DNA from 3 places in the Xenorhabdus doucetiae genome. Region 3 is predicted to be linked to each of the others. Evidence: predicted binding sites of a transcription regulator. Region 3 holds the regulator's gene; each other region holds the start of a gene.

Region 1 (10,114 bases), 1.2 Mb from region 3:
CAATTTTCATGCCGCCGAAACGACGCACGTTCACCGAGCCATCGTCTTTGCGGCTCCACGGGCAGCCCCATTGTTCCAGTTGGATCATTTCTGTCGGGCAATGTTTAACAAAATACTCAACCACATCTTGTTCACACAGCCAGTCACCCCCGGATACGGTGTCGTTGAAGTGAAAGTCATAGGAATCGTGCGACTGAGTAACAGCGGCGGAGCCTCCTTCTGCGGCCACAGTATGGCTACGCATAGGGTAAACTTTTGAGATTAAGGCGATTTTAAGTTGAGGATGGGTTTCCGCAGCGGCGATGGCAGCTCGCAGCCCTGCACCACCGGCGCCGATAATCGCAAGGTCGACATTGAAGGTTTGCACTGCTCTTCTCCATTGTTTAAGTGGGAGCAAACAAAGTAAATAAAAATAACGATTTGGTTTCACTCTCTGTGACTGTTTGTATGGTTTAATTGTAGCGAATAATACGGCGGATAAATTTGATTTGAATGCGGGTTTTGTGGGTTTAATGCTGAAAATTTGTCTGGCGGCCTTGATATGAGTAAACTGCGCGTTTTGTTTTATTTTGGAGTCATAGGAATATGAACGAAATCGCGAATTGGCAGCCAAGTGCCCCTATCGCCAATTTATTGAAAAGGGCGGAGATCTTAGCAGAAATACGGCGCTTTTTCGCAGATCGTGGGGTGTTGGAAGTCGAAACGCCTGCTATGAGTCAGGCGACTGTCACCGACGTTCATTTGGTCCCTTTCCAGACACAGTTCGTTGGGCCGGGAGCGGCAGAGGGTTTGACCCTGTACCTGATGACTAGCCCTGAATACCATATGAAGCGTCTGCTGGCAGCCGGCAGTGGTTCCATTTATCAGATGGGGAAAAGTTTCCGTAATGAGGAAGCGGGTCGTCATCATAATCCAGAGTTCACGATGCTGGAATGGTATCGTCCGCACTACGACATGTATCGTTTGATGAATGAAGTGGATGATCTGTTGCAACAGATTTTGGATTGTGAAAGTGCTGAATCACTCTCTTACCAACAGGCCTTCGTGCGATATCTGGGGGTTGATCCCTTGACTGCAAGCAAAGAGAAATTGCGTGAAGTGGCGGCGAAACTCGATCTCAGCAATATTGCTGATCAGGAGGAAGATCGGGACACCTTGTTGCAGCTACTTTTCGTCATGGGTGTGGAACCCCAGATCGGCATTGAAAAACCTACATTTATCTACCATTTCCCTGCATCCCAAGCGGCATTGGCAGAAATCAGCAAGGAAGATCATCGTGTTGCGGAGCGTTTTGAAGTCTATTTCAAGGGCATGGAGTTGGCGAATGGTTTTCGTGAACTGACCGACAGCCATGAACAACGTCTGCGTTTCGAACAGGATAACCGTAAGCGTGAAGCGATGGGGTTGCCGGTTCAACCGATTGATGAACACCTGCTGGCTGCCCTTGCTCACGGGATGCCTGAATGTGCTGGTGTTGCATTGGGGGTGGATCGTCTGATTATGTTGGCATTGGGTGCTGAACGGATTAGTGAGGTGATTGCTTTCCCTGTGGGGATCTCATGACAAAATTATTGATGTGATACACCTGAATCACGAGAGGGGCAGTCTTGGACTGCCCCGCTATTTTTATTGATGCTCGTGATGTTTTCTCAGGAACTTGACGGCTAAATCAGGAAAATCGGTGAATGCACCATCAACATTAGCCTTGTCGAAAACGATATCGAATAATTGGTTACCGCTGGTGGCATATTTTGGTAATTGGTCGATACGGATAGTATAGGGATGTACCGCCAAATGGCTGGCGTGAGCCTCTTTCACCATCCCCGTCAACTTAACGTGGTTTGGCGTAGAGTCATTGGCGATAAGCATGTGGTAGTCAGGGCCGATGCCATCCGCATAGGTAGCCACTTCTTTCATCGCACCCGGTTTAAACATCCAGTCATAGCTATAATTTTGCCATGTGCCATCGGGTTTCTGTTCGTAAGTTTCGTTCCAGTCGGTGTAAGCGATAAGCTGAATCAGTTTCAGATCCATCCCCAATTTCGGCTCCAGCTCATTTTTAATGCGTTTGAGTTCATTGGCATCAAAGCATTGCAGATAAACTTTATCGCTCTTTTTGGTGTAGCCATACTGTTTCAGGACTTCCAGTACCTTGCTGGTGATATCTTTGCCTTCTTGACGATGGAACCACGGCGCCTTAATTTCAGGGTAGATGCCGATATTTTTGCCCGTGGATTTATTCAGACCTTGAATAAACTCCAGCTCTTCCTGAAAGGTATGAATGTGGAAATCGGATTTCCCCATGGGGAAACGTCCGGGATAACTCTGGACTTTTTTGCCATCCTTGATATCAAAACCCTCAGTAAATTGCAGTGACTTAATTTCTGGCAGGGTAAAATCGATAGCATAATAGCGACCGTCAGCACGGGCGCGGTTTGGGAAACGTTCTGCCACATCCGTTACGCGATCAAGGTAGTGGTCGTGCAGTACAATCAGTTGGTCATCTTTCGTCATGACCAGATCTTGCTCAAGATAATCCGCACCTTGTGCATAGGCCAGTGCTTTGGCGGGTAAGGTATGTTCAGGCAAGTAACCGCTGGCGCCACGATGAGCGATCACAATCTTATCTGCTGCATGGGCAATGCCTGACATTGATGAAGCTAACAAAATACCGGCCATAATTGCCTTGATAGGGGTCTGCATTGGGATTCTCCATTTATTCTAATTCGCCAATCGTATTCTACCTATTTTTAAATAAACAGAAGCATAAGGGGGAATAGGTTTTTTATCTTCAAATGTCTAAGAGCTGAATACATCAACGAAAGGCTAAGGGATGAATTAAATTATATTGATTACAGTCGATATGAAAAATATATCTATATGGGAATTAAATGTTCAATATCACTCATGAAATCGCAGTACAATTTTATTTTATTGGCATTGTACTGCGATTGATAGGGTGATTAATTAGCGTCTCTCAGTGATATCACTGACCTTGACGAGCCAATTCTTGTTTGTGTTTGTTTTCACTTAACATAACAAGCAGCAGCAGAATAACGGACAGGGCGCTACCGCCGATCATGACCATAAAGCCACCGTTCCAACCAAAATAATCAACGGTATAACCGACGATGATACTGGCCGCAACAGAACCCCCCAGATAGCCAAACAGACCGGTAAATCCGGCCGCGGTTCCGGCGGCTTTTTTCGGCGCCAATTCCAGAGCATGCAGACCGATCAGCATGACTGGGCCGTAAATCAGGAAGCCGATAACCAGCATACAGAGCATATCGATATTAGGGTTACCCGCTGGATTCAACCAGAATACGATAGTGGCGATGGTAACCAGTATCATGAAAAATACCCCTGTGGCACCCCGGTTACCTTTGAAGACTTTGTCCGACATCCAACCACACAGCAGGGTGCCTGGAATGCCCGCATATTCATACAGGAAATAGGCCCAGGAAGACTTATCCATAGTAAAGTCTTTCACTTCCTTCAAATAAGTCGGTGACCAGTCAAGAATACCGTAGCGCAGCAAGTAGACGAATACGTTGGCAACGGCGATCATCCACAGCAATTTATTCGGCAAAACGTACTGCATGAAAATTTCTTTTGCTGTCAGTTCCTTTTCGTCTTTTTCCGTATAATCCGGTGGATAATCATTTTTATACTCTTCGATTGGCGGTAAGCCACAGGATTGCGGGGTATCGCGCATTAAGGCGAAAACAATGATTGCCACCAGGATAGCCGCAAACGCCGGCATATAAAACGCGGCTTTCCAGTCATTGAACCAAGCCATACCCAACATAAACAGTAAGGGTGGAACGCCCCCGCCAACGTTATGGGCACAGTTCCAGACGGAAACAATGCCACCGCGCTCTTTCTGTGACCACCAGTGAACCATGGTACGTCCGCAAGGAGGCCAACCCATACCCTGAAACCAGCCGCAGAGGAACAGCAGAACAAACATGATAGCTATGCTGGAAGTGGCCCACGGGACAAAGCCCATAAACAGCATCACCAATGCCGCCAGTATCAACCCCGCAGGCAAGAAAACACGTGGATTAGAACGGTCAGAAACGGAACCCATAATAAATTTTGAGAATCCGTAGGCAATTGAAATTCCTGATAATGCAAAACCAAGATCGCCTTTGGAAAAACCCTGATCAATCAAGGAAGGGATGGCGAGTGCAAAGTTTTTTCTTACCAGGTAGTAAGCGGCATAGCCAAAGAAAATCCCTATAAAAATTTGCCAGCGCAAGCGACGATAGAGTGGATCTATTTCTTGCGCAGGCAACCGGGCCTTATGAGGCGCTGGCTTGAAAATACTTAACATATTTTTTGTCTCCACGTGACTTTTGTGTGAGCGAATCACCACCATTAAGCAGTGATGGCGTTAAACGAAAATTTTAACTATTTATTTTCTATATCGAAGCTAATATTAGCTGAAAACGACCTTATATGACTGTGAGGTATCGCTAACATATAGATATAATTTCGCAAAGTCGATAATTTTGAGTGAATTAGCACTTTTTTTGAATACAATGTATTTACGTTAGTGTGATGACTGTCACAGTAGGTGGTTTTTTGGTTATTTTTTATTTCCGGATGTTTAAGTTTTGTTGATATTATCGACCCAATAAAAGCTCAGTATTATTAGGGGAATTTTCCTGATGCAATAACCATGAGAAAAATAGATAAATATAATCCACACAAACGTTCCCATTATAAAAGTTATTTAATAAATAAACGGTACTTTTTTTGTGCCCACTGTTTTTAACAAGTTGTACTATTTACCTGATGGTGTTATTTAAATAATATTCTCATTTGTTCATGTAAATCATTTTTTATTTACATGCTTTGCGTTTTTTATAACGTGGTTATAAATAAAATGTTTGAAATTAAAATTCAAAATAACGGATATTACTACAAATGGTTATTCATGCTCATAATCGAAGTTTTTAAGCAGGGTTGAATAGCTATTTTTACGTTAAATATAATAATATCAATGTCTTAACTAAAATTGGTTACAGGCTGTATAGGCGTAATACACTCTGTCTTCCAAACAATAATTTGCTTTATATAAGTTGATTGTTCAATTAATAAAAGATTACAGATTAATACTAATTAATATATTTATTAAATTCGCGATAGATTTTCGCAATTTATTTTTCTAATTCAATTCGCGTCAACATAAGGTATTCGCAAATACTGAATGTAGACAACAGTTGAAAGATAACGACTACCCGCATTGATGCCTCTATTCATCATGAAAAGTGATGAAACCAATGAGGCTCAGAATGAGAGCATCATTATGAATACTGACACACACAAGGCAATATTACACACAGCATTGACTACTGGGCAAAAAAATTCTCCTGCTGTTAAACCTGAATTTGATCGTAATATCAGTTACATGACAGCAGATCTAGAACCGTGGTTTAACAACGTTCCTTCTCGGTTGGCTGAGTTGGCAAAAATGATACCTAATGCTATCGCTGTTTCTGATCCACATGAAACGTTAACATTTGGTGAGTTGAATCAACGCATTGAGAATGCGGCACATGTTTTGCGTGACCACGGCGTCAAAATGGGGGGCAATGTTGCCATTGCCGCCCGGCGGGGGATTGCATGGTTTGTCACCATGCAGGCAATTTGGCGAATTGGGGCGGTGTATATCCCCCTGAATACCATGATGCCAGAAAAACGCCTGAATGATATTCTCGCCAGTCTGCCGGAAAGTACTCTGGTATTTGACGATACAGTGTCGGCGGGGCTTAAGGCATCAACATTAATCGCTGTGGATACCCTTTTAAATAAGAGAGGCAAGGCTGAAATAGCAGAACATATTGATCCCCCTGTATTGGGTGATCATTCTGCTTATGTGATGTTTACTTCTGGCTCCACAGGATTGCCAAAAGCGGTACAGGTTCAGCATGACAATCTGGCTGCTTGTCTGTGCGGATTTGGCAAACTGTTGTCAATCAGTCAGCGTGACCACATGCTGGCATTAACAACTTTCTCTTTTGATACCTCCGTGCTGGAATTGTTGCTGACCCTCGTTCATGGCGGCAGTATCCACATCGCTTCAATTGATATTCAACGTGATGCAATGGCGTTATCTGAAACGCTGTCAGATCCACAATTCACTTTCGCCCAAGCAACACCGTTAACTTGGTCAATGGCCCTGAATGCGGGATGGAAACCTCGCCCTGCAATGAGCATGCTTTGCGGGGGAGAGGCGTTGTCACAAGATCTGGCAGATCAACTGACCGCTACCGGAGGCACATTATGGAACGTCTACGGTTCAACGGAAACGAGCATCTGGTCAACCGCGTTCCGCATGAAAAAAGGCGACAAGGTTCAACTAGGAGGGCCTATTCCGGGCACCAGCATTACGATTGTGGATAAACATTTACGGCCGGTTCCCAAAGGGACGGTAGGAGAAATTCTTATCGGTGGATTGGGTGTGACCGCAGGCTACCGCAATAACCCCATTGAGACGGTCAAAAGATATGTCCCCGATATAACTCGAAAAGGTAAAAGAGCCTATTTGACAGGCGATCTGGCACGCATGCTTGCAGATGGCTCTCTCATTTATATGGGGAGACTAGATGATCAGGTGAAAATACGGGGATATCGGATTGGTCTAGATGAGATAGAAATTGCCTTGAGAAAACAACGTGGCGTACAAGATGCCATTATCCGAGTCACAGGCAGTGGCGATTTTGCCAAGATCCAAGCGTTTGTCTTGTTCGATCCTAATTTGATTGTGCCGGAAGATTGGGTACGCGAGACCCAACTCTCTCTCAGGGAAGCTCTGCATGAAGCCTGGATACCTGGCGAATATTACCGTATTCCTTATATTCCGCAGACAAGCCGTGGTAAAAGGGATCAAAAACGGTTGGAAAACGTTGCGGAACGATTAAATGCCAGCTATGACCATGAGCATGACATAGTGCAGCCGCGAAATGAAACGGAAAAACGCGTTTATGAAATTTGGCATGGTTTACTGGGGAAGTCAGATCCGTTGCCCAACCATTACGGCTGAATATGTTCATCAGGTATGACGTTACCTGATAGGCATTGGATTCTTGCGTTATTTCATGTGCGATTCTTGCTCGTTTTTGTGCCTTATCAAATCTGTTTTTTGGGGCTTATTTGGGATACGAACTGTTTGGAAAACCGTCAGGGCGGGAATTCCCGCCCAAAAGTAGCAACATCAACTTAATACAACCAATCTTTACCCATTCGATCTGCGGCCAAAATTGCGGCGTAAACCTGCTCTGGGGTTACCGCAAATGGCATATTGTGGATGGTTTCACCTTCGGCGCAGCTTGCGATAGCGACTTGCATGATTTTTTGATGCAGCTTTTCATTATCACGTAAGCCCAATTGTTCCAGCGTGACGGGCAGTCCGACTTGTACGCAAAAATCGAGCACGGTTTCCAACTCTTCACTTGGGCTGTTTTCTAATATCAATTGTGTCAGGGTGCCAAACGCGACTTTTTCACCATGATAGAGGTGATGGCACTCTTCCAGCACAGTAAAACCGTTGTGGATGGCATGTGCGGCAGCCAGTCCCGCACTTTCAAAACCAATACCGCTCAGATAGGTATTGGCCTCCACAATATTTTCAACTGCCGGTGTACTAACACCGGCTTCTACCGCCAGTTTAGCTTTGTAACCTTCCGCCAGTATGGTTTCATAACACAGTTTTGCCAACGCCAACCCGGTGGTGGACGTCGCACCTCCCGCCATCGTGGGTTTATGGGCTGCACTATTGGCTCGCGCCTCAAAGTAGGTAGCGAGCGCATCCCCCATACCTGCCACAAGTAAGCGAACCGGTGCCTTGGCAATGATATTGGTATCCATCAGCACGATATTGGGATTTTGTGGGTAGAACAGATAGCTGTCGAATTCGCCGAGTTCAGTGTAAAGAACAGAAAGGGCACTGGTCGGTGCATCCGTTGACGCAAGGGTAGGCGAAATAATCACCGGTATTTTAGATTCGTGTGCAACCGCCTTGGCGGTATCAATCGTTTTTCCTCCTCCGATCCCGATGATAGCCTGACATTGATGTTGCAACAGAATGGCAGACAAGCGTTGGATCTCACTACGGCTACATTCACCATTGAAAAGTTCGAAATGGCTGGTGACTTCGTGTTCTTCTAAGCTCCTGCTGACGGTATCCCCAATCAGGTTCATCACGAAATTATCGGCAATGACGAAGACGTGGTCAGCAAGCATTTTGGTATATCGGCCAAGGTGGGATAACGCACCCGGCCCTTGGATATATTTGGATGGAGACTGGATCACTTTCAGCATAAGAAATATTCCTTAGTATGAGTTTACCTGCCCATTAACGCTATATGATATGAAAAACCACACGGCAAAACTATACGATAAAATAAACAAAGAAGTGATGAGCAAAAGCAGGAAATGGGGGATTTGAGCGGAAATATTTGCAAGAATGTTTGACACCCTGATGGATTCAGGGTGCTGTTTTTTTAGTGAGCTTTGATCAGCGTCTTATCTACTGTTTGAGCGAAAAAATGTCGCAGGATTAAGTTCAACAAAATGCCATAAGCGGGCAGGAAGAAGAGCATGCAGATAAACAGCTTGAAAGCATAATCCACTAACGCAATTTCTACCCAATGCGTCGCCATAAATACATCAGTGCTGCGGTAAAACGCGATAAAGAAAAAGGCCAGTGTATCGAGCATATTACCGAAAAACATAGCGGCAGCGGGCGCTATCCACCAGCGACTTTTTTGGCGAAGACGATTGAAGACACCGACATCTAATATCTGACCCAGCACATAGGCCATAAAGCTGGCGGCTGCAATCCGGGCGACAAACAGATTAAAGGTGCCCAATGTTTCGAATCCCTGCCAGGTTCCCTGGAAAAACAGCGCAGAAATTAGATAAGAGATCAGCAGTGCCGGCAGCATGACGGAAATAATGATCCGGCGAGCCAATGGCGCACCATAAATACGCACGGTCAGGTCAGTCGCCAAAAAGATAAAGGGAAAGGTAAATGCTCCCCAAGTGGTATGCAAACCCAAAATGGAGATGGGCAGTTGCACCAGATAGTTACTGGAAGTAATGATCAAAATGTGGAAAAGCGAAAGCCAGATCAATGCCGTGGCGCGTTGTTGCACAGTCAATTGGAACATATTGTACCTTTTTGGTGGATGGGGTGAGGGAACCCAAAAAAATCAATGTACCTGAAAGATCAGGCAGTCGGATCATACGAATTGTACAATAAAAGTAAAGTACGGCAGTTGACGATATTTTGTAATATAATCCACCGCCATAGATTGTTTGAACCTACAGAGATTGTTATGGCCGATGTTTTTGCCAACCCTGACAAAACACTTGATACATTGGGACTGCGTTGCCCAGAACCCGTCATGATGGTACGCAAGACGGTTCGCCATATGACGGCGGGTCAGACGTTGTTGATCATTGCGGACGATCCGGCGACCACCCGTGATATTCCGGGCTTCTGCCGCTTTATGGATCATGCGCTGATCGCCCAAGAGACAGCGCAAACGCCTTATCGATACCTGCTCAAAAAAAGCGAAAATTCTGTTTAATTGAGAAAAATATATACAATTAACTAGCAGAAAATAGGGATCGTGCTAGGCTTTAAATATGGCATTTGGTCAACTTATCACCTCGCTGAATGCCATATTCCTTTTTCCTTAATAGCAATCTTATGTACTTAATTTGTACTTAATTGTGATTTTTGAAAAGGTGCATAGTCGTACCATGCACCTTTTCAGTTTGTTATTTTCCTTTATGGCCTTTTGCCTGCTTGTGGCAATTCAGGTTGATGTTCCCTTCACTGCTTCTGTGATTTGCTCCGCAGCAATCGGACGGCGTTTGCGGTGACCAATGCTGTGGCACCCGAATCGGCCAGAACAGCCATCCAAAGTCCGGTGATACCCAATAGACTCGTGATAAGAAATATCGCCTTTAAACCTAATGCAATGGTGATATTTTGGCGAATGTTATAGTGAGTTGTTCGGGACAGCGCGATAATTTCAGGTAAACCAGTCAGCCGGTTGTGCGTCAGGGCGGCGTCGGCGGTTTCCAACGCCAC
Region 2 (10,114 bases), 180 kb from region 3:
AGCGCTATTTCTAGCCTGACGGGTGATAACGAAGATCAGAACGTCGGTATCCGCGTTGCACTGCGTGCAATGGAAGCGCCAATGCGTCAGATCGTAGACAACGCCGGTGAAGAGCCATCTGTGGTTGTCAACAACGTGAAAGCGGGTAAAGACAACTACGGTTATAACGCGGCAACTGAACAGTACGGCGATATGATCGACATGGGTATCCTGGACCCAACTAAAGTCACCCGTTCTGCACTGCAATTCGCAGCTTCTATCGCTGGCCTGATGATCACCACTGAAGCGATGGTGACTGACCTGCCTAAAGATGACAAAGCTGACTTAGGCGCAGCCGGTGGTATGGGCGGCATGGGTGGTATGGGCGGCATGATGTAATGCTGTTCATCCTGCTGATGGACTCTTCCATCCACTTAGGATAAGACTTTAAAGGCGAGCCGTTTTTTCTGCTCGCCTTTTTACGTTAATTAATGAGGGAAGTTATGCGGATTAAAATTTTGTTTGGTGCGTCAGTATTATTGTTGGCAGGGTGTACGACAACTCATCAATTAACTTCTGCTGGTGCCAATGTGCGTTTTGTCGATACGCAACCAAGCAGTGAATGCCAGCGGTTAGGGGAAGTGGTTGGGACACAATCCAACTGGCTCAATGGTGTTAGCAATGAGAGCAGCTCTATGCGTAGTGCCGCCAATGACTTACGCAATAAAGCGGCTGAAATGGGCGGCAATGTTATCTATGGCATCAACAGCCCGTCCGCAGGATTATTGGCGAGTTTTGTTCCCCTCGACAGCAAAATGGTGGGTCAGGTTTATAAGTGTCCCTAAGCATTAACGATCTAAAATCGATAGGGCTAGTGAGAAAGTGGTTTGGGCAACGCCCAGAAAGAATATTTCGAAACGTCAGTTACGTATGATTCAGCTTCTGTGCGCTGCCCATTCAGAAGAGCTTCAACGATGATATAGCGTCGGCTTAATCAGTGATTGGCATAGCATTAGTTTTGGGCTAGCCCTAAATCCAGAGGGGTTTTGCTGGGTTCTCCTCCAATTTCCCTTGTCAGGCTTGGAACCAGATAACCGGAGACTTTAGTCAATAACTCTCGCATGATCGCTTTCGCTTTTTCATCTTCCACAAGAAAATGGGCGGCACCTTGAACTTTATCCAGAACGTGAATGTAATAAGGCAAGATCCCCGCATCAAATAACGCATTGCTTAAGTCTGCCAGCGCATCGGCATTATCATTGACATCACGTAACATTACACTTTGATTCAGAAGCGTCACTCTGGCTTGTTTTAGCCGCATCATGCTTTCGCGAAACGCATCATCAATTTCATTGGCATGGTTGATATGGGTCACCATGATCACCTGTAAACGGGTTTGTGCTAAACGATTGCACAGCGAAAGCGTGATTCTATCCGGGATCACAACCGGCAAACGGGTATGTATCCGCAAACGCTTAATGTGTGGAATGGATTCAATTTGACTGATTAACCAGTCCAGTTCATGATCCTTCGCCATTAACGGATCGCCACCAGAGAAGATAATTTCGTCAAGTTCAGGGTGTTGTTCAATATAATCCAGAGCAAGCTGCCAGTTTTTTTTGTTGCCTTTATTGTCCTCATAAGGGAAATGGCGACGGAAACAATAACGACAATTAACCGCACAGCCCCCTTTGACCAATAGCAGCGCCCGATTGCGATATTTGTGCAGCAAACCCGGAACGACACTGCGCTGTTCATCCAGCGGATCAGTGGAAAAATCAGGGGACGTCACAAACTCTTCCCGTGAAGTCAGAACTTGTAATAGAAGAGGATCACGGGGATCGCCTTTTTTCATTCGTGTTACAAACGCTCTTGGCACACGCAGGGGAAACAGACGCTTTGCTTCATTGCCTTCTTTCAGCATCGCATGCGTATTTAACGACAATAGTTGCAACAACTCATTGGGATCAGTAATAACATCCGCAAGTTGTTTTAGCCAGACTTCTCTGACAGGGTGAATATGGGTTATAATGTGTGCCATTTTTTTGGCTAAGCCATTTTGTTAAAAATTAGAGGATCTCCATGGCTACTTATAGTACCAATGAATTCCGTTCAGGTCTTAAAATCATGTTAGATGGCGAGCCGTGCGCTATTCTTGACAGTGAATTTGTTAAACCAGGTAAAGGACAGGCATTTGCCCGCGTTCGTCTCCGTAAACTGATTTCTGGTAAACTGCTGGAAAAAACTTTTAAATCAACCGATTCCGTTGAAAGCGCAGATGTCATGGATGTCAACCTGACTTATTTGTACAACGACGGTGAATTCTGGCATTTCATGAACAACGAAACTTTCGAGCAGTTAGCTGCGGATGCGAAAGCCGTTGGTGACAATGCAAAATGGCTGATCGATCAGGCAGAATGTATTCTGACGCTGTGGGACGGCCGTCCTATTGCTGTCACACCACCAAACTTTGTTGAACTGGAAATCGTGGATACCGATCCAGGTCTGAAAGGTGACACTGCGGGTACTGGCGGTAAACCTGCAACGTTGAGCACCGGCGCTGTGGTTAAAGTCCCTCTGTTTGTACAGATCGGCGAAGTTATCAAAGTTGATACTCGTTCTAACGAATACGTTTCTCGCGTGAAATAATCGCGTTTGTTATTCTAAAAAAATCGCAACCCCTTCGTCTAGGGGATGCGGTTTTTTTGTTGCTAATTACCGATCACTAGCATTTATTGCGGCTATCAGAACGGATAGCTATAATCCCATTTCATCTCTTATCGTTATCCTGGACGACCCGGATAAACGCCATCTTATTGGGGACGGCCCCACTTATCATCATATAAAGGGAAAGACATGTCTTGGTTGATCCTTCTTATTGCAGGTTTGTTGGAAGTCGTGTGGGCAGTAGGCTTGAAATATACCCACGGTTTTTCACGTTTGATACCGAGTTTAATGACGATCAGCGCGATGGTTGTCAGCATGGGGTTACTCGCCTATGCCATGAAAAATCTGCCGGCAGGAACGGCTTATGCCGTGTGGACAGGGATTGGTGCGGTAGGTACAGCGATTTTCGGCATTATGGTACTGGGGGAATCTGCGAATTTTGCCCGAATATTGAGCCTCGGTTTGATTGTGGCAGGCATTATTGGCTTAAAGTTAGCCAATTGATTGCTGATAAATAAACCCAGCAGAGTTGCTGGGTTTATCATTATTTTTTTTCATAACGTGAAGGCCATATTTCTTCTGGCGAGCGTCCCAGCGCTGCTGCAATAAGACGCTCGCCTTTTGGCCAGTGTCGTTGCAGTGCATTGGCAAGCGTTGATGATGCCAGCCCTGCTGTCCGCGATACTTCTGACAGTGTTGTCCCACGCTTTTTCAACTCAGCAATGATGTCAGCAGAATGCCAGTCTTTTTTTTCCATCCTTAACTTCTCCGATTGTCTAACCATTTTATTTTCAATAAACATAAATTACTTTTCCGTAGACTATAAGTCACACATTTTAGCATAACTCCAGCTAAAACGTGACTTATAGTCCGTGGTCGGATAAGTAACATGAATCGATACTTATCGGATGAAAAAATCGAACAACATCAAATCCCTTTTTGGTCAAAGAATTCGGTATCTCAGGAGAGAAGCTGGGATGTCACAAGAGGCTTTTGCCGATAAGTGTGGATTAGATCGCACTTATGTCAGTGGTATTGAGCGTGGAGTCAGAAACCCTACCTTGGAAATTATCAATGTGATAGCAAATGGATTGCAGATTGAACTCAATGAATTGTTTGATTTTGAGACAATACACCCTCCCCATTAAACTAATCTCTATATCTTCACCTTTTTTCTTTCAATGACAAAGTTGCAGCCAATAAAGCTGCGACTAGAAAATCATCTTCTTTGTCATTTGGCTTTAACATCAGGCTGATTTACCTGACAAGGTATTACAATATGTCACATTATTTTTGATCTTATGTCGTGCTGTGTTGATGGGGAACTGGTTAGTTTGAGCGAAATTTCCTCGATCCTTGAGGCTGCCTTTCCGCCTCAAGCGCCAAAAAATAAGTTGATAAAATCAGTAAGTTGTTTCACCAATATTTTTCAGCGCATTAATCACTAATTGCCAGAATCTGGCATGATCCAATTTAACCGCAACTTGCGTATGGCAATCTTCAGGTGGCGGAAAACGGAAATCTGCCACGGTCATTCCTGTGGTTAACGATCCCGTTAGCTCGATATCCACAGGCACTTTTTGCGTCGTCATAACATCAGGATCGATCACATAGGCCACCGCACAGGGATCATGCACAGGAGGATAGCCAAAGCCTTGATGCTCACGATACCTATCGCCATAAAATTTCAGCGCATCCAAAACGAATTGAGCCGGACGTGTCTTAATCTGAGAGATTGCTTCGATAATATCAGGGGTTGCTTGCGCTTGATGAGTGAGATCTAAACCGACCATCGTCAGCGGCCATTTTTCGTTAAAAACAATGTGTGCCGCTTCCGGATCGATCACGATATTGAATTCTGCCACTGCGCTGCGGTTTCCTTTATGATATCCGCCTCCCATCAAGACGACTTCCTTCACACGCTCAACGATTTGTGGCGCTTTGCGTGCGGCCATAGCGATATTCGTCAACCCCGCAGTGGGCACCAATGTGACACTTTGGGGCGGATTTTCCATAATCACATCAATAATTAAATCAACGGCATGGCGGGCATCCAGCCTTATGTTAGGCTCAGGAAGAATGGTGCCATCCAAACCCGTTTCACCATGAATGTCTGGTGCCGTCTTGATTTCCCGCACAAGCGGGCGGTGGCAGCCTGCGGCGAAGGGAACGTTATGAATATTGGCGATGTGTGCAACGCAAAGGGCATTTTGGGTGACTTTATCCAGGGTTTGATTACCCACCACTGTTGTTACCGCCAACAATTCAATATTGGGATCTCCATGAGCAAGCAGGAGAGCAATGGCATCATCATGCCCAGGGTCGCAGTCAAGGATAATTTTCTTGGGTAGCATATTTATTCCTTTTTTCGGTACATATGTAAATATCTACCCTCAGAATAATTCACTAATAGAAAAAATTCCCCCTCAAGTTGTCACAAAATGAAAATACTCAGATAACAATTTGTTAATAAATATTTTAATAATTGTGATTTTATTAACATAAAAACAACAAATGGTTTGAGCATTTCAAGAACATATGATTCATATAGATACCAGAGATGAAGTGCAAGGATAGCGATTTTTATTAATTTATTAACTTATTAATATCCTGACTCTTTCATTGCTTTGTTAATACACCTGAATAACAAATGCTCATGGGGTATAACATGAATAATAATCTTGACTCATTAACATATTATGCAGTGACTAAAAAATATGATCTTCGTTTTCCAATGTTGACAGAGGATCTGGATGTTGATGTCGTTATCATTGGCGGCGGTTTTTCTGGTATCAATACGGCCTTAGAGTTGGCTGAAAAAGGCATCACGAATATTGCTGTCTTGGAAGGCCGGACGTTGGGATATGGCGGTACAGGCCGTAATGGTGGTCAGGTGATGACGGGAATTGGCCATGATCTGGATAAGATCAAACGCCATGTGGGTCAAAAAGGACTGGAAACCATATTTAAAATTAGCAGCTTGGGAGCGGGAATTATCCGTGATCGCATTGCCAAATATGATATTCAGGCCGACTTTTGCCAAGGCTATGCCTATCTTGGCATGAATTCACGGCATGATAAAACCCTGCGTAGTTGGTTAGCGGAATTTCGCGCGGCTTCTCCTGATGAAGAAATTGAGCTTTATACCGGCGCAGAGGTTAAAAAAGTCATTGGCTCAGATCGCTATACCAGCGCATTAAAACATATGGGCGGCGGACACGTTCACTCACTCAATTTGCTGTTGGGGGAAGCCAAGGCTGCCACTGAATATGGCGTCAAAATTTTTGAAAACAGTCAGGTTGTGGACGTAGAGTATGGCCCCAGGGTTACAGTACGCACAGCAACGGGGTCGGTGCGTGCCAGCAAAATGTTGTGGGCGTGCAATGGCTTTTTGGATGGGCTTGAACCGACGATTTATAGAAGGACCATCAATACCTATGCTTTTCAATTAATGACAGAAGCACTGTCGGACGATTTGATTGAAAGGATTAGCCCAATTCGTGGGGCATATGGTGATATTAGCCCTGTCATCGATTACTACCGTGTGACCAAAGAAAATCGCCTGCTATATGGCGGCGCGACACATTTTATTGAGTATATCCCTTCTGATTTAAAAGCATGGAACCGCAATCTCATGCTCAAAACCTTCCCTTATTTAAAAGAGGTGAAGATAGAGCTGGCATGGGGGGGACCATTATGTTGCAGCGCGAATCTGTTCCCGCAAATAGGCTCTCTGCCTAATCATAAAAATGTGTTCTATGTGCAAGGCTATTCGGGTTTTGGCGTAACGCCGAGCCACATTATTTGCAAAATTCTGGCTGAGGGCATGAGCGAAGGCTCAGAGCGCTATTCGCTACTTAGTTCGATTCCACACGCCAACATCATCGGGAAAGACAGACTGAGAAATGTCCTGCTCTCGGCCGGTAAGATTTGGCACCAAACTTCGGGTTATTGGAAAGGGCGTCGTTAATTTTTTTGAACAGTCACTATTAAAGGAAAAAGTCATGATAAAGCCATTACTGTTAGATAAAGCACTTCCTGAATTAATGCCGTTTGGCAGTGTTACCAACCTTGGTTCTATTGTGGTGGAAGGTGATCCGCAGGCAAGTGGAGTGATGATTCACGGCGAGCCAGCGGATAATCTGACATGCGGTATTTTTGCCTGCACCCAAGGCAAATTTAAAATGATCTATCCCTTTGATGAAATGGCAACGGTGCATGAGGGGGCCGTAAAACTGACCGATGTCAAAACCGGGGTGATGGTTGAATATCAGCAAGGTGACTCGTGGTTTGCGGCAAAGGGAACCGAAGTCTTGTGGGAAATCACCAGTGAGCGTTTCGTCAAACATTATATGGCTTGTGTTAATGGACAATTGTCTGATTAAGCAGAGGAAAAGAGGATGAATGAAATTAATTTGTTGGCATCCGTTACCACTTTTTTGCAGCGTTCCCACGGCCATTATATTAATGGCGTCGCGGTGCCTGGTCAGGAAAATGAAACTTTTTCGGTCATTAATCCCGCTTCGGGTGAAGCGCTGGCAACGGTTAATCAAGGCGGAGAGTCCGAAATTAATCAGGCAATGCAGGCGGCATCAGCCGCTTTTCATGGCGTATGGGCACAGACTTCTCCGGCAGAACGGGGAAATTGCCTGAACCGGCTGGCTGATCTATTGCAAAAAAATGGTGAGGAGTTGGCACAACTGGAAAGTTTATGCTCCGGTAAACCCATTCAATTATCCCGTATGCTGGACGTGGGCGCATCCGCCGATTATTTACGCTATTTTGCCGGATGGTCGACCAAAATCACGGGTGAGACATTGAATGTTTCATTGCCGTCGCTTAAAGGGGAAAAATATTCTGCGTTTACTTACCGTGATCCTATTGGCGTCGTCGTTGGTATTATTCCGTGGAACTTTTCCATCATGATTGCGATCTGGAAATTGGGAGCCGCACTGGCCTGTGGTTGTACGATCGTGCTTAAACCCAGTGAATATACTCCCTTAACCCTGCTTCGGGTCGCTGAACTGGCAAAAGAAGCGGGTATCCCGGATGGGGTGATCAATATCGTCAATGGTTCAGGTGCCCGCACGGGTTCTTCGCTGATTAATCATCCCCAATGTGCCAAAGTCACGTTTACTGGCTCCGTTCCGACAGGCATTAGCGTGGGGAAACTGGCGTTGGAACAGGGGCTAAAGCGTACAACGCTGGAGCTTGGCGGCAAAAACGCAGCCGCTTTTCTGTCTGATATGACCGTTGAACAGATGGTTGATGGCATATTGGAAGCGGGATATCTGTATCAAGGGCAAATTTGTGCGGCGGCGGAACGTTTTTATATTCCATCCGTTCACATGGATGCAGTTTTGACGTTACTTTCCGAACGCTTATCTGCAATGAAAATCGGTTATCCTCTTGATGAATCAACGGAAATGGGGCCATTGGCTAACAAAGCACATTACCAAAAGATTCTGTCTCTGTTTGAAAAAGCGCGTCAGGAAGGTAGTGAAATTGTCTATGGCGGCCATGCCCTGGAAGGGCCGGGTTTTTTTGTCGCCCCAACGATCATCAAAGCCAAGAGTGTTGAAGACACATTAATGAAAGAGGAGACTTTCGGGCCAATCGGGACTTTCCTCAGTTACGATGACGAGGAAACGTTAATTAGCCTGATGAATGCGACGCCATTTGGTTTGTCTGCCAGTTTATGGACAAATAATCTGAGCAAAGCAATGCGCATGACTCCCCGCATTGAAGCCGGCATAGTTTGGATCAACATGCATACCTTCCTCGATCCGGCCGTTCCCTTTGGTGGCAGTAAATCTTCAGGGATCGGGCGTGAATTTGGCAGTGCCTTCATTGAACATTACACGGAGCTAAAATCGGTCATGATGCGTTATTGACAGGATGCGACAGTAAATGGGATGGAAAAGAATCGTTGTCATAAGAATGTCGTCATAAGTTCAAATAATTGTCATATGACACATCTATTCTATTATTCAGGCAACTCAATATGATGATTTTTCATCCTATTCCTCTGATTGCAAGGAAAATCCTATGTCGCGTCATTATGAAAAAAAACGGCTTGCTGCGGTGATCGCTGTATTGATGTCAGGCGTTATTGCGCCCTCATGGGCTACCGGTGATGCCAATCACATCATAGAGCAACCGCGTGCAGCACAAGGCAATATTACCGAATTTGGCGGTGCCCGCCGCCTCACTCAAGATCAAACGCAGGCGCTTAAGGCGGCGCTGAACAACCATAAAGCCAAGAATGTGATCCTATTTATCGGTGATGGTATGGGTGATTCAGAAATTACCCTTGCCCGTAATTATGCCGAAGGTGCCGGTGGATTCTTTAAAGGGATCGATGCCCTGCCATTTACCGGGCAATATACCCACTACTCGTTAGATAAGAAAACGCACAAACCCAACTATGTTACAGACTCTGCGGCTTCCGCCACGGCTTGGGCTACGGGCGTTAAAACCTATAACGGGGCGTTGGGCATTGATGTTTTTGGCAAATCTCATCAATCTCTTTTGACGTTGGCGAAAAAGAACGGTAAAGCAACGGGAAATATCACCACGGCTGAAATTCAGGATGCCACACCCGCGGCTTTATATGCCCATGTGACGAACCGCAAGTGTTATGGCCCGGAAGAAACGTCGAAAATATGCGCCACGGATGCGTTAGAAAATGGCGGTAAAGGTTCCATTACCGAACAATTGCTGGCTGTACGCGCTGATGTCACCTTGGGCGGTGGCGCTAAGTCGTTTACCCAACAATCGGTATCTGGCGTCAATAAAGGGAAGACACTGCAACAACAGGCACTGGAGCAGGGCTACCAATGGGTAACGGATGCGCAGTCATTAGCAGCCGTCAAAAATGCGAATCAACAAACACCCTTGTTAGGCTTGTTCCATGAGGGAAATATGGATGTCGCTTGGCAAGGACCAAAAGCGGTCTATCACGGCAATATCAATGAAAAGCCGGTGAAATGTGCAGTAAATTCTAAATTAGATCCCAACGCACCTACGCTGGCGCAAATGACAGAAAAAACGATTGATTTACTGAAAAAGAATAACAATGGTTTTTTCCTGCAAGTCGAAAGTGCTTCGATTGATAAACAGGATCACAAGTCCAATCCTTGCGCCCAGATTGGTGAAACCGTCGCCTTAGATAAAGCCGTACAAGTTGGCCTTAAATTTGCCAAAGAGCATGGGAATACGCTAGTGATTGTGACAGCGGATCATGCACATGCCAGTCAGATCATTGAGCCTGATGTTAAATCACCCGGTTTGACGCGATCACTGATAACAAAAGATGGCGCGATCATGACTGTCAATTATGGTAATTCGGAAGGGGATACCCAAGAGCATACCGGTACACAGTTACGTGTTGCCGCTTATGGTCCATATGCTGCCAATGTTGTCGGTTTGACGGATCAGACGGATCTGTTTTTTACCCTGCGTGATG
Region 3 (10,114 bases):
TGCACGGCGACCTGCCGGTGCCGCGATTGGTTATTAAATGGCTAACGGGCGGTTTGATGGATAAACCGCCCGTTTAACGTTATCAAATCAGCCCGTGGACCAGAATCACGCCAATACATAAAGGTCCGACATATCGCCAGATAAACAGTAAACACTGGCGATTCCGCGATAACATATTATCCGGGATAAGCGCATTGACCTTACGTGACCAACCAAATACGAGGCAAATGATAATCCCGAATAATGGCATCAGGACGTTGGAAGTAATAAAGTCCAGCATGTCGAAGATGGTTTTTCCACCTAATGTAACGTGACTCAGGGGACCAAAAGATAAGGAAACCGGGATACCCATTAACATAATCGATGCCGTGACGATTAAGCTTGCTTTACGGCGCTGCCAGTGAAAACGTGCCTGAACATAAGCAACAATGTGCTCAAGTAATGAAATGGCTGAGGTCAGTGCGGCCATTAATAACAATAAAAAGAAAATGACGGCTAAAATTGAGCCACCGGGAAGCGTGGCGAAATAAATTGGCATCGTCATAAACGTTAATCCGGGACCTGCATTGGGTTCTAAGCCAGCAGCGGCCAAAGCAGGAAAAATCATCAGGCCAGCCAATATACAGACCAAACTGGAGAGGACGACAACCCAGATACTCGATTTACCAATGCCTTTGTTATTCGGCAAATAAGAACTGTACGTAATGTGGATACCCAAGCCGATAGACAATGAAAAAAATGCCAACCCTAATGCATCTAACACACCTTTTCCGGTCAGGCTATTGAAGTCTGGATATAAAAATAATTTCAGCCCTTCTGATGAACCCGGCAAACGGATGCCGACAATGATTAACACAATCATGATAAAGAACAGCAGTGGCATCATGATCTTCACTGATTTTTCCAGACCTTTTTGCACACCCGATAAGACCACGAAACAGGTTAGCCCTGAAAATGCCAGATGGGCGATTATCGGCCACCACGGATTGCTGATGAAATTGGTAAAAATAGAGGTCAGTTGAGAAATGTCGGTAATATTCAACTTTCCCGTACCCGCCATCACCGTGTAACCAATAGTCCAACCACCGACAACACTGTAGAAGCTATAGATACACCATGAACTGAATACACCGACAAAGCCAACCCATCCCCAGTGTTTACCCAGTAATTTCTTAAAGGCATTAACGGACACTTCACTCGTACCGCTTCCCAGCATATTTTCGGCTAATAGCACCGCCAGCCCGATCACAAAGCTGAACAATAAAAATACAATCAGAAATGCGCCGCCACCATTGGTTGCTGAAACATACGAAAATTTCCAGATGGCTCCAATGCCAACAGCAGATCCGGTTGCTGCTAATATGTGCCCCAAACGGGATGTCCATTGTTGACTCATGCTAACCCCCGAATGGATACAGTGTCAGCACAGGTAATATCTTTAGATGATAAACGGTATGTCATAATAATTATTAACTTATTGTTATAGATATAATTACACATTTAATAATGACCATTAAAACCATTTCAGCTTCCACGGGGGAAACTGGATGCTGATTTAACAGTCAGTGATAAGCATCATATTTACTGATACTGGTTTACTAATACTTACAAGAGACAGAGTGCTACTTTTCTTCATGCTGCATTTCATACTTTGGGAGCTTGACGCTTCCCGCAACACGGTCATAAATAGCGCATACAACGACAGCCAGCAAAGTAGGCAATAACCACGCCAGACCTTGATCCGCCAATGGCAAATGCTGCGCCCACTCAGGCAGTAAATGAGACAGGTACTCAGATGCCTTGACGCCATCCAAAATCCCAAACAGCAAGCTGACAGACATGGCCGGAGCCAGAATGCGTGTGGAGTTATGCCACCAGCGGATGGTAAAGCTCAATAATATCAGCGCGATACAAGGTGGATAAATTGCGGTCAAGACTGGAATTGAAAACTTAATCAAGTGACTTAAGCCCACATTAGAAACCAGCATAGAGAATGTGCCTAACAGCAATACCAGAGTACGGTAGGACAACGGCAAATAACGGCTGAAAAACTCAGCGCAAGCGCAAGTCAAACCGACAGCCGTCACCATACAAGCCACGAAAATCAGTACCGCCAGGAAGAAGCTGCCGTAGTTACCAAAAATATTTTGGACATAGGCGTGCAAAATCACAGCACCATTTTCTGCGGTAGGCACTAATGTGCCGCTGCCTTCCCCTAGCTTGAACAAAGAGAGGTACACCAGTGTCAAGCCAAGACCCGCAATCAAGCCAGCCCACATCGCATAACGGGTCAACAGGGAGGAAGATTCAACCCCTCTGGAACGCGCGGCATTCACAATCACAATACCGAATACCATTGCGGCCAAGGTATCCATGGTCAGATAGCCATTAACAAAACCGTTTGAGAACGGAATTTCCCGATAAGTTTCAATGGCAGGAACGGGACCGCCAGCCGGCCACAGTACCGCCGCAATCCCCAAAATGGCCAGTGCCAAAATTTTGACCGGAGCCAATATACGGCCGACGCTATCCAGCAGTTTGCCCGGATATAATGAAATTAGCATCACGAGTGCAAAATAGAGCACGCTATAGATGAATAGCGGAAGTTCACCCGTTCCGACAAGGGGTGCAATACCCACTTCAAAAGAAACCGTTGCCGTTCTGGGCGTCGCAAACAGCGGGCCGACCGCCAGATAGCAGATCGTTGCCAGAACCAAACCCGCCACTTTTCCAATCGGTGCACTGAGAGTATCAATACCCCCGCCCACTTTGGCCAAAGCAATGACAGTGATAACCGGCAAGCCAACAGCGGTTAGCAAAAAGCCGGCTGCTGAGATCCAAACATGCTCTCCGGCCTGCAAGCCAACCATAGGCGGAAAAATAATATTTCCCGCACCAACAAACAAGGCAAAGGTCATAAAGCCTAATGCCCAAATATCCTTAGATGATAAACGGTATGCCATAATGATTGTTAATGTGTTATTACCAAAAGAAATGCCTCTGCGACAGATAGTCACTATCGCAAGCACTAGAATTTTCACTGGCGAGACTGGATTCTGATTTCATGGTCAGTGATCGACCTAATATTCACTGATAATCGTAAGATACAGAATGATAGTGGTAATTACAGCTATAATCGCCAATAACTGCCCCCAAGTAAAACTTTTATAGCGTCAAAAGGCAAGCGACAAACCCAAAACCAGAACAATATACCAAACTACTTTTTAAAATCAGTGATTATTGTTATCTATCATTGAATACACACTATATGATTTGTACGTTTTTCGTCCTTGCTGATTAATAACTCATTTTTTGTCCGTATTTTTTGTCCATATTGTTACCATTTAATTCCATTGAACTTATTATTTTTTCACAAAACTATTTTTGTCAGGGAATTTTAGCAGGGACAATAAGCCGGGATGCCAATAGAAAGCTAAAAACAGATCCCTTCCCTACAGTGCTCGAAATATCGAGATGAGTATTGTAGTGATGCAGTGCGTGTTTCACTATCGCCAACCCTAACCCATTGCCGCCCGTCTGACGCGAACGGGCCCGATCGACGCGATAAAAACGTTCTGTCAGGCGAGGTAAATGTTCTACACCAATCCCACCGCCACTGTCTTTCACTTTGAACTGTGCACCCTGGGAAACATTTCGCCAACTCACCTCAATCCGTGTTCCCGGAGGCGTATGCCTAACAGCGTTATAGACCAGGTTGGACATTGCACTGCGCAGTTGTTCTTCATTACCAAAAACCTTTAGCTTTTCATCAACATCAAACACAATATCATACTGTTCACTTCCCAAGGCCAACGCTTCCCGCTGCAATATTTTTAATAGATTGGGAACATTCACAATTTCACTCATGTCCACTTGTGACCCCCCCTCAATTTTGGAAAGGTGCAGCAATTGCTGAACCAAACCATCCATTCTTTGTATTTGTTCCTGCATCGTGCCGATGACTTTCTGATGCACCTTATTACCAACCATCTGATCTTCCATCATTTCCAGATAACCTTGCAGTACAGTCAGGGGGGTTTTCAGTTCATGGCTCACATTGGCAAAAAAATCTCGCCGGGCATTTTCCAACTGTCGTTTTTGAGTCACATCGCGCACAACCATCAATAATTGTGTCTCAAAATAAGGCATAATGCGGAATTCCATCATATTGCCATTATTCAACTCGATGGACAGAGGGCGGGAAAAATCATTTGCGGTGATATAACGGCTAAAATCAGGATAGCGCAGCAGGTTGAAGATATGCTGGCCATTATCCTCAGGCCAGCGAAACCCAAGTAAATGTTGTGCCAGACGATTACACCAAAAAATATTGCCTTCCTGAGTCATCATCACAACGGCATCCGGCAGTGACTCAGCACCACTACGAAAACGCTTGATCAATAATGTGAGTTCACGACGCCGTTTGCGATTGCGTTGCTGCATCTGGTAAATGCCATAAAAGATAGGTTCCCAGCCGCCACGACTGGCTGGTGGTAACATCCTGCGATCCAGCCACAACCAATCAGATAATTTCAGCAAATTGTAGCCATGCCATACCAATGCCAGAAATAACGCGATAACCAGCAGCCATGCCAAGTGACCAATAAAGAGAGACAAAAAGAGAGCGGGCAAGCAAAAAAGCACAATACCCCATGCCAACTTTTTCCAAGATAAACGCTCAAGCACGCGACTTTACTCCCATCAATACACAGTCAATAGCGGGTAGAAAAGCGATATCCTGTACCACGCACAGTCTGTACCATCTTATCGTGCTCCCCTGTCTCCAGCGCCTTGCGCAAGCGTCGAATATGGACATCAACCGTGCGATCTTCCACATAAACATTGGTTCCCCACACATAGTCAAGTAATTGCTCACGGCTATAAACCCGCTCAGGATGAGTCATAAAAAAGTGGAGAAGTTTGAATTCAGTTGGCCCCATTTCCAAATCCTGTCCATGACTGGAAACACGGTGGGAAGAAGGTTCCAGAATCAATCCATCCATATCAATAACGTCTTCCGCTTCCATTGGTGAAATGCGACGCAGAACCGCCTTGACACGGGCAATCAATTCCTTGGGCGAGAAAGGCTTCGTTATATAATCATCAGCACCGACATCTAAACCACGTACCCGATCTTCTTCTTCTGTCCGAGCCGTGACCATAATGACGGGGATCGCCTTGGTGTTATTATCCCGCTTCATTTGCCGGATAAGTTGTATCCCCGAACCCCCAGGAAGCATCCAATCCAATAAGACCAAATCAGGATAAGGTTCAGACAGACGCCTTATTGCCGTATCGTAATCTTCGACTTCAATGGCCTGATAACCGTTTTGCTCCAGTGCAAAACAAACCATTTCACGAATCGGTACTTCATCTTCAACGACCAAAATACGTTTAACCATGGTTAATCCTGCTAATATCATTAAGGTCAGCGATTTTCACCGTAAAATATTATGAGTCAATTTTATGACACTTTTATGAACCCTTATATTCCTCAATCAGTAAAAGACAAACTGGCTCCCAGAGAAAATCTTGCACCGTTGTTATATTTCATTTTGGATGCGAAGCAGCTCGAAAATTCAGTAAAGAATGTCGAATTGCACAGGACATCCCTCTCTCTGCCATTATAATTAGCGCCTGTCACAACGGATAAGAAAAACACTCAGGCAACGGCGGGGAACTCATGCGAATCATTCACACATCTGACTGGCATCTTGGCCAATACTTCTTTACGAAAAGCCGCGCCGCGGAGCATAAGCACTTTTTGCAGTGGCTGATTAAAAAAATCGTCCAGCATCAAGTGGATGCCTTGATTATTGCCGGTGATATCTTTGATACCGGTTCCCCGCCCAGCTATGCGCGTGAGCTTTATAACAAATTCATTGTGGCGCTACAGCCCACAGGCTGCCAACTTGTCATTCTTGGGGGAAACCATGATTCCGTTGCCACACTCAACGAAGCAAAATCCCTCCTCTCTTACCTGAATACCACGGTGATTGCCAATGCTGAAACCGAAGATATCGCACAACAGATAAAGATCCTGCATAACAGAGAAGGCAATGCCGGGGCGATCCTCTGCGCCATTCCCTATCTGCGCCCACGGGATATCTTAACCAGCCAGCCGGGGCAATCCGGCGTACAAAAACAGCAGGCATTACAGGATGCCATCAGCGAACACTATCACAGGCTCTATCAGCAAGCCTGTACATTACGAGAACAACTTGGTCAGCCATTACCGATTATTGCCACCGGTCACCTCACCACAGTAGGGGCTTCCACAACAGATTCCGTTCGCGATATTTACATCGGCACATTAGATGCCTTCCCTGCTCAGGCATTTCCTCCCGCTGACTATATCGCACTGGGGCATATCCACCGCCCGCAAGTTATCGGTAAATCAGAGCATATCCGCTACAGCGGTTCCCCTATTCCACTCAGTTTTGATGAAGTGGAACAGGAGAAAAGTGTCTGCCTGGTGGATTTTAAATCAGGCAAACTCGATAGCATCACACTGTTAACAATCCCGCATTATCAGCCGATGCAGCTTATTCGTGGTAATTTGCAGCAAATCGAAGCGCAGTTACAAACATTTAAGGAATATCAGGGAGAACGCCCTGTTTGGCTGGACATTGAAGTCGCAACCCAAGATTATCTGCACGATATCCAGAAACGCGTTCAGACCTTAAGTGAAGGATTGCCCGTTGAGATCATCCTGTTACGCCGCAGTAAAAGCGCCCGCCAACTGTCACTGTCTGAACAAAATAACGAAACCCTTGCCGAATTAAGTGTCAATGAGGTCTTCGAGCGTCGTTTGGCGCTGGCAGAAATAGGCGATATTGCTCAGAAACAACGCCTGACCACCCTGTTTAAACAAACGCTGGACGATATTTCTCAGCAATAACCTAAAGAGAACGCACCATGAAAATTCTTAGCTTACGGCTGAAAAATATCAATTCATTGCAAGGCGAATGGAAAATTGACTTTACGGCAGAACCTTTTGCCAGCAATGGATTATTTGCCATTACCGGCCCAACAGGGGCAGGAAAAACCTCCTTACTGGATGCCATTTGCCTCGCCCTTTATCATGAAACACCAAGGCTCAACACCATTTCTGCTTCTCAAAATGAATTAATGACCCGCCATACCGCCGAATGCCTTGCGGAAGTAGAATTTGAAGTCAAAGGCGTCGCTTATCGGGCATTTTGGAGCCAGCGCCGCGCCCGCAATCAGGCAAATGGCAAGCTCCAAGCACCAAAAGGAGAATTGGCCCTCAAAAAAGAGGGAAAAATCTTGGCGGATAAGATCCCTGAGAAAAAAGAAAAAATTGCCGAAATAACCGGGCTGGATTTTAGCCGTTTTACCAAATCCATGCTGTTGTCACAGGGGAATTTTGCTGCATTTTTAAATGCAAAGGATACCGATCGGGCAGATCTACTGGAAGAGCTAACCGGCACAGAAATTTACGGCATTCTGTCCCAGGAAATTTACCAACGCCATAAAGAGGCACACTCTGAACTGAATATCCATCAGGCCAAAGCCTCTTCCATTGAATTACTCACGCCAGAACAGCAACACGCATATCAAAACCAACAACAACAGCTTGTGGCTGAAGAAAACCAACTCAGCCAACAAATAAAGGCATTGCAAACGGCCGAACAGTGGCTGTTTCGGCGAGATGAGCTCCAGCAATCACGGGCAAGCAATGCTTCACTTTTACAACAGACTGAGCACGCCATTCAAGAAGCCCAACCTCAATTACAACAACTTGCCGCCAGCGAACCGGCAGAGAAAATCCGTCCATTATGGGATGCACAAAACCGGGCACACCATGAAAAACAGTGGCTCACGGAACAACGCACAAAAATAGAGCATGAACACCAACAACAACTGGCAATGCTGCAACCTGCCGAACAGCAATTGGCACAACAGGAAAAAATACGGGAAGAGCACCAACAGTATCAATATCAGCAAGAAAAGCTCATCTCAGAGCAAATTATACCGCTCGATCATAAAATTGATGTTCAATCCAAAGAAATGATGAAACTCGAAAAAGAGATTGCCGGGCAAGACCGCGATCTCACAGAGATTTCATCCCAATACCAAGCCACACAGAATCAAATAACGGCTTTAAATAATGAACAAAAGGCGTTGGCATCTTACGATGAGCAGCATCCTTATTACCGCAATCTGGACAGCAAACTACCTGAATGGAAACAGCTATTCACTCGCCAGCAAGAGCGGCAAGAGAAAATAGACCAGCTCACCCAAAGTACCCAACAAATTACCTCGGAGCTGACCCGTACAACGGACTATCTACATACACTGCATGCAGAATTGGCTAACCAACAAGCACAGAGCCAACTACTGAGCAATAACCTTGCCGCAGCGGAAAACCAACTCACAACATTGCAGCACAAACACCCGCCGGAACAGTTACAGAAAAATTTAGAGAATTATCAGAAACAACTGGCATCACAAAACCAACTGGCGATCTTACTTCCACAGATCCAGCAGTTACAAACGACGATCTCGGCCGATCAAAGCCAATTGACACAATCCCAAGCATTGGTCAAAGCCTTGCCTGATCAGATCGCCATCCTCAATCAACAGTGGGCAGACAAGCAACAACATTATGACGATCTCAGCCACCGAATTCGCCTGGAACAACGGATAGTCAGTCTGGAAAAAGAACGAGCACAATTAAAACAAGGTGAATCTTGCCCGCTTTGCGGTTCAACGCATCATCCTTTAATCAGCGAATACCTGAATATTGCCCTGCCGCATTCAGAAGAGCGCTTGAAAATCCTGCGCCAACAGCTTGATCAACTTCAAGAAAATCGCACAACCCTACAGCAAAAACAGCAACATCAACAGCAGCACGGCGAACAATTGCAGCAAAACATTGCCCAATGCAATGCTAAATTAGCGGAATGGGTGAAACAGTGGCAACACCATTGCCAGCAGTTGCAGGTGACAGAATTACCCATAGATGCAGAGGCGGTTAATCATTTTATCAGCCAGCGACAATCGGCTTATCACCAACATCAAATGCAACAGGAAGCCCTGTTACAGGCAGAAAAAGACCATCAGGCAGCCGAAAAAGCATTGGCTGCCAACCGAGAGCAATATCAGGCATGTGAAAAGCGTATTGAACTGGAAAAGTTCAAACAGGATTCAGCCGAAAAACAACGAACAGAAAAGACGGCAGAAGCTCAACAACTCGCAGCCGCTTACGCGGCGACAGCACAACAGTTAAACACGGAATTACAGCCAACACCTTTCACCCTTCCCGCCCATCAGGAAATAGAAAACTGGCTGCAACAACGTGAGCAAGAATTAAAAAACTACCATGATTCTCGTGAAAAATGGCAGAAACTGCTAACAGAACAAGCCGCCCTGCAAAGCAAACTGAGTGAGTTGGACAAGCAAAAAAATAAGCTCACCGCCCAACTTCATACTTTGCATGAACAACAACAGCAGCAAAAACAGTTATTGGCACAAACACGCCAGGAGCGTCATCGTTTATTTGGTGAACAATCCACCATTGCCGTTCGTCAGGTTTTGCAGCAAAAAGCCCATGAACTGGAAATCGCCTACAAACAGGCCGCTTTCCATCTGCAAAAAATGCAAAACCAATTGAGCCAATTAACCGGCGCTGCCAATGAAATAGAAAAAAGCCATACCGCCGCCGAAGCAAACTACAAACTTGCCGCCAGACACTTCCAAGCAGGCTTAGAACAGCAAGGCTTTCCTGATCAATTCTCTTTTGAACGCGCTTTGCTGGAACCGGAACAACGGGAAAAATTACAACAGTTACAAGAAAAACTTGAACAACAACAATGGCAAGCCCAAACACGGCACCATGAATCAGAAGTCGCCTTACAGCGACATACAGAAACGCAGCCGCAGTTGCTTAATCAATATGAACCTCAACAGTTATCCGCCCTATTAACCGACGTTACCGCTAAGTTGAAACACAACAACCAGCAACAAGGTGAAGTCAGAACCCTGTTAAACAGCGATGCCACTCGCCGTCAGCAACAACAAGGGTTATTGGCACAGATCGCACTGTTACAACAAAAATATGATGACTGGAGTTACCTCAACAATCTTA

Evidence for each region. Region 3 encodes PhoB, which activates phosphate uptake and scavenging genes when phosphate is short. Its sites were predicted from a motif close to CTGTCATAAAACTGNCNNAT; they were not measured.
Region 1: the regulator PhoB is predicted to act here: its motif matches at 4,554-4,573, upstream of glpT (glycerol-3-phosphate transporter).
Region 2: the regulator PhoB is predicted to act here: its motif matches at 8,576-8,595, upstream of phoA (alkaline phosphatase).

Annotation. Positions count from the first base shown of each region.
Region 1 covers NZ_FO704550.1:3,787,565-3,797,678, reverse strand. Annotated here, with positions in the region: gene frdA (fumarate reductase (quinol) flavoprotein subunit) at 1-367, opposite strand, end outside; gene epmA (elongation factor P--(R)-beta-lysine ligase) at 586-1,563, shown strand; gene glpQ (glycerophosphodiester phosphodiesterase) at 1,627-2,703, opposite strand; gene glpT (glycerol-3-phosphate transporter) at 2,987-4,339, opposite strand; gene XDD1_RS16575 (amino acid adenylation domain-containing protein) at 5,420-7,054, shown strand; gene XDD1_RS16570 (glycerol dehydrogenase) at 7,231-8,331, opposite strand; gene XDD1_RS16565 (7-cyano-7-deazaguanine/7-aminomethyl-7-deazaguanine transporter) at 8,514-9,182, opposite strand; gene tusA (sulfurtransferase TusA) at 9,351-9,605, shown strand; gene XDD1_RS16555 (zinc/cadmium/mercury/lead-transporting ATPase) at 9,854-10,114, opposite strand, start outside.
Region 2 covers NZ_FO704550.1:612,935-623,048, forward strand. Annotated here, with positions in the region: gene groL (chaperonin GroEL) at 1-378, shown strand, start outside; gene XDD1_RS03015 (DUF4156 domain-containing protein) at 483-824, shown strand; gene epmB (EF-P beta-lysylation protein EpmB) at 992-2,020, opposite strand; gene efp (elongation factor P) at 2,062-2,628, shown strand; gene sugE (quaternary ammonium compound efflux SMR transporter SugE) at 2,836-3,150, shown strand; gene XDD1_RS03035 (helix-turn-helix domain-containing protein) at 3,191-3,403, opposite strand; gene XDD1_RS03040 (helix-turn-helix domain-containing protein) at 3,624-3,794, shown strand; gene uriH (uridine-preferring nucleoside hydrolase UriH) at 4,050-5,000, opposite strand; gene XDD1_RS03050 (NAD(P)/FAD-dependent oxidoreductase) at 5,315-6,616, shown strand; gene XDD1_RS03055 (cupin domain-containing protein) at 6,651-7,031, shown strand; gene XDD1_RS03060 (aldehyde dehydrogenase family protein) at 7,047-8,540, shown strand; gene phoA (alkaline phosphatase) at 8,695-10,114, shown strand, end outside.
Region 3 covers NZ_FO704550.1:796,366-806,479, reverse strand. Annotated here, with positions in the region: gene ggt (gamma-glutamyltransferase) at 1-37, shown strand, start outside; gene XDD1_RS03860 (sodium-dependent transporter) at 83-1,396, opposite strand; gene brnQ (branched-chain amino acid transport system II carrier protein) at 1,623-2,963, opposite strand; gene phoR (phosphate regulon sensor histidine kinase PhoR) at 3,388-4,686, opposite strand; gene phoB (phosphate regulon transcriptional regulator PhoB) at 4,713-5,402, opposite strand; gene sbcD (exonuclease subunit SbcD) at 5,684-6,901, shown strand; gene XDD1_RS03835 (SbcC/MukB-like Walker B domain-containing protein) at 6,919-10,114, shown strand, end outside.